2 regions of the Micromonospora sp. NPDC048999 genome follow, and region 1 is predicted to be linked to the other one. Evidence: riboswitches for the same ligand, from Rfam matches in the RefSeq annotation. Region 1 holds a riboswitch; the other holds the start of a gene.

Region 1 (2,197 bases):
CTCGCAGTGGATGTACACCGAGTACACCGGCGGCACGTCGGTCAACTCGACGTTCAACAGCAGCAGCAACTACGGGCGGGCCGCGTCGTCGTCGTTCTGGCAGACCGTCCTCGCCGACCCGGGCCCGGTGGACATGTTCAGCAACGTCCCGTACAACCGGGGCGCGATGACCCTGCACGCGCTGCGCGGCAAGGTCGGCGACGACACGTTCTTCCGCATCGTGCGTCAGTGGACGGCGACCTACCGCCACGGCAACGCCGGAACGGCCGACTTCATCGCCTTGGCCGAGCGGGAGTCCGGGCAGAACCTGCACACGTTCTTCGACGTGTGGCTGTACCAGAAGGGCAAGCCCACCACCTGGTGACGCTGCCCCAGGAGCCCCGCGACCTGTCGGTCGCGGGGCTCCTGCCGTTTCTGGACACGCCAACGCCACATCTGGTGTTGCACTAGCAAGGGCGCGGCCATATATGGTGTCTGGCGCAGCTGGTTCGGCCGCTCTCCGGGCGGTCGAGGCAAGAGGGAACCCGGTGGAAGTCCGGGACTGCCCCGCAGCGGTGAGTGGGAACGACCGCCGTCATCAGCACTGGACCACCCGTGGTCTGGGAAGCGACGGCCAGTAGGAGACCGGTTCCGCCGGTCGTGCCCGCGAGTCCGAAGACCTGCCAGCGCGCGCACGCCCCCGCCGGGGCGTGCGATGGTCCGAGGCCGCGTGGGACGGCCGACGCCACGGGACCCCGCCGTGCCGGCGGGCGTCCGGCGGTGTCCGCTCCCCACGCGCCGAGGGCCATCCGGTCCCGAACTCGCGAGGAGTGAGTAGTGACAGTCACCGAGGTCACCCCGGCCGTCGACGGGGTGCCGTGCGATCCGACCCCGCCCAGTCGACGCCGCGCCCAGATGCACGTCCGCAAGCGCAACGGCGACACCGAACCCGTCGACGTCAACCGGATCGCCCGAACGGTCGAACGATGGACCGGTGACCTGAGCGACGTCGACCCGTTGCGGGTGGCGATCCGTACCCGCGACGGGCTGTACGACGGCGCGAGCACCGACGAGCTGGCGCGGCTCGCCATCCAGATCGCGGCCGAGCTGATCGGCGAGGAACCGCAGTATTCCCGCCTGGCCGCCCGCCTGCTGGCCGGACACGTCGAACAGGAGGTACGCGGGCAGGGCATCGCCTCGTTCAGCCAGTCGGTCCGGCGCGGCCACGCCGAGGGGCTGATCGGCGACGAGACCGCCGCCTTCGTCGCAACGCACGCAGGCCAACTCGACGACGCCGTCGACCCGGCGGGTGACCTGCGGTTCGAGTACTTCGGGCTGCGTACCGTCCACGACCGGTATCTGCTGCGGCATCCGACGAGCCGGCTGGTGCTGGAGACGCCGCAGTACTGGCTGCTGCGGGTGGCGTGCGGACTGTCACACACACCGGCGGAGGCGGTCGACTTCTACCGGCTGATGTCCAGCCTGGCGTACCTGCCCAGCTCGCCGACGCTGTTCAACTCCGGCACCCGGCACACCCAGATGTCGTCCTGCTATCTGGTCGACTCGCCGCGCGACGAGCTGGATTCCATCTATCAGCGGTACGCGCAGGTGGCCAACCTGTCCAAGTTCGCCGGCGGCATCGGCATCGCCTTCTCCCGGGTCCGCTCGCGGGGCGCGCTGATCCGGGGCACGAACGGGCGGTCCAACGGCATCGTGCCGTGGTTGCGCACCCTGGACGCCAGCGTCGCGGCGGTCAACCAGGGCGGCCGGCGCAAGGGGGCCGCCTGCGTCTATCTGGAGCCGTGGCACCCCGACATCGAGGAGTTTCTCCAGCTGCGCGACAACACCGGCGAGGACGCCCGGCGTACCCACAACCTCAACCTGGCCAACTGGATCCCGGACGAGTTCATGCGCCGGGTGGAGTCGGACGGGGTGTGGTCGCTGTTCGACCCGGACGAGGTGCCGGAGCTGCCGGACCTGTGGGGCGCGGAGTTCGACGCCGCGTACCGGGCGGCGGAGGCGCAGGGCCGCTTCGTGCGGCAGGTCCCGGCCCGCGAGCTGTACGGGCGGATGATGCGCACCCTCGCCCAGACCGGCAATGGGTGGATGACGTTCAAGGACGCGGCGAACCGGCTGTGCAACCAGACCGCCGAGCCGGGCAACGTGGTGCACCTGTCGAACCTGTGCACCGAGATCATCGAGGTGTCCAGCGACGCCG
Region 2 (2,197 bases), on a different contig from region 1:
CCGGCCCCACCGTCACGGCCGCAGCCACCGACAGCAACAGGCCACCCGCGAGCACGACCACCAGGGCCACCATGCGTACCGCCCGGACCGGCCGCGCCGAGGCCTCGGCCGGCCGGGTGGTAGGGGTGGTCAGTTGCCCACCCCGCCGACACCACGGGCCAGGGCCTCCACGGCGCGCACGTTCCGCACGCCCGCGGAGGTGGAGGAGAAGTCCAGGACGACGTACCGCTTGCCCTTGACGGCGGGCAGGTCCTTGAGCGTCGCGTGCTTTTCGAGGAACGCCTGCTTGGCGGCGGCGGTATCCCAGCTCGCGTCGACGAGCACGATGACGTCCGGGTTGCGCTCGACGACGGTCTCCCAGCTGGTGTCGGCCCAACTGCCGTTCAGGTCGGCGAAAATGTTGGTGACCCCGGCCGCGGACATGATCATCGCCGGGCTGCCGCAGCAGGCGCCGGCACTGGGCGCGTCGTTGCCGCCGTCCCACCACAGCACCCGCGTGCCCTTCGCGCCCGCTGAGACTTTCGCGATGCGCTCCTGCTGGTCGGCGATCAGCGTCTCGGCCCGCTCCGCGACGCCGAAGACCGCGGCGATCTCACGGATCTCGGCGAACACGTCATCCATCGTCAGCTTCGCCGGCCGCGTGTCTTTCGGGCAACCCGCGGCGGAGATGTACGTGCCCACGCCCAGCTTCTGCCAATCGGCGCGGTCGCCGACCCCCTCGTCGCTGAACGCACTCGCGAAGGAGGCGTAGACGAAGTCCGGCGCGATGTCGAGCAGCTTCTCCTTCGACGGGTACTCCTTGGCCAGTACCGGCACCTTCGAGTACGCGGCGGCGTACTCGGGCAGCACCTGGTCGTCGAGGAAGGCGGTGCCGGCCATCCGGTCCTGTAGACCGAGCGCCAGCATGATCTCGGTGGCGGACTGGTTCATGGTCACCGCCCGCGCCGGGGGCTTCGTGATCGTGACCGGTGTGCCGCAGTTGGTGAGCGTGACCGGCCCGGCCGCGGCGGACGCCGTGGTGGCCGGCTTGTTGTCGCCGGTCGTGGCGCAGCCGCCGAGCAGGGCGAGCATGACGGACAGCGGCGCGGCAACGCGCCAGGACACAGGGGACCGCATAGCGGGACCACCTTCCAGCACCTCGTGGACGGGTCGTACAGGTGCCGTGGCCGGTCTCCTGGCTGACGGGTGGTGCGCCGGTGGCCGGCCTTCCCAGGCATGCGCCCAGTGACCTTTCGGTGGCCTCCAGCATCCCGATCACAGTGGCGAGGGCCGCACCGGTCTCACACCGGCTTCCCGAACACCACGGCGAGGCCACCCTAACCAAACCAGACCGCACCGTCACCGTGGCCTAGGTCATGGTCGGAGACCACGTTGGAATTCCACCAGCCGGCAGAGGTGCGGGGGTCGTCGGCGGTGGACGACCTCCCCCCTGTGCTGTCTTGGCGACGGTCAGTCGGCCGACCGTGGTGGAACCCCGAGTTGCTGGCAGGCCTCCCGATACATGCGCACCACCTCTTGGCGGATCTGCGCCCGCTCGGTCAGCCGGTGGGCGAACGGGATGCGTACCGGCACCTCGGCGCCGTCGGCGGTGACGGCGAAATCGATGCCGTCGGCGTCCAGGCCGGTGGTCCGGGCCTGGGCGGCGGACGGCTGGCCGCCGAGGGTACGGCAGATGAGCAGCGCGTCGTCGGCGTGGTCGTCGTTCATGTGCCGGCTGACGGCGGCGACCACCTCCGGCGGGAACCCGGCGCTCATGCAGCCCCCTCCCGCGTGGTGGCTGGGGCGAGTCGGGCCAGGTCGGTGAAGACCGCGGTGTTGTGCCGGTAGGCCACGAGGACTTCGTCGAGCAGGTCAGTGCGACCGGCCGCGTCGAGCGCGAGCGCGAGCGCGTCGAGCCTGGCCCGGTAGGTCTCCTTGTACGACTTCGGGTCGGTGATCTCGTCGAACCGGTAGAACGCCGCACCGGCATCGCCGGTGATCCCGTAGTACCGGGAGACGCACCGCCCGATGTGCCGCCCGCCGGAAAGGTCCCCAAGGTAGCGGGTGTAGTGGTGGGCGATGAAGTGGGGGGCCGAGGCGCAGACCGCGTTGATGCGCGCGGCGTAGGCGGTTGTGGCCGGGGTCGGCTCGATCCGCTGCCGCCAGTCGGGCCCGAGCAGGAACTGAAGGTCCTTGGCGAGCGCGGGCAGCCGGGTCA

Evidence for each region. Region 1 has a riboswitch for cobalamin ahead of AB0C02_RS15425 (ribonucleoside-diphosphate reductase subunit alpha). Riboswitches for the same ligand answer to the same signal wherever they lie in the genome.
Region 2: linked by a shared signal. The riboswitch ahead of AB0C02_RS22620 (ABC transporter substrate-binding protein) and the one ahead of AB0C02_RS15425 (ribonucleoside-diphosphate reductase subunit alpha) in region 1 are both predicted to bind cobalamin.

The regions. Positions count from the first base shown of each region.
Region 1 covers NZ_JBEZFI010000011.1:135,653-137,849, reverse strand. The annotation lists gene AB0C02_RS15430 (M1 family metallopeptidase) at 1-364, shown strand, start outside; cobalamin riboswitch at 468-682, shown strand; gene AB0C02_RS15425 (ribonucleoside-diphosphate reductase subunit alpha) at 895-2,197, shown strand, end outside.
Region 2 covers NZ_JBEZFI010000025.1:12,370-14,566, reverse strand. The annotation lists gene AB0C02_RS22625 (iron chelate uptake ABC transporter family permease subunit) at 1-73, opposite strand, end outside; gene AB0C02_RS22620 (ABC transporter substrate-binding protein) at 130-1,116, opposite strand; cobalamin riboswitch at 1,147-1,320, opposite strand; gene AB0C02_RS22615 (DUF2470 domain-containing protein) at 1,450-1,755, opposite strand; gene AB0C02_RS22610 (biliverdin-producing heme oxygenase) at 1,752-2,197, opposite strand, start outside.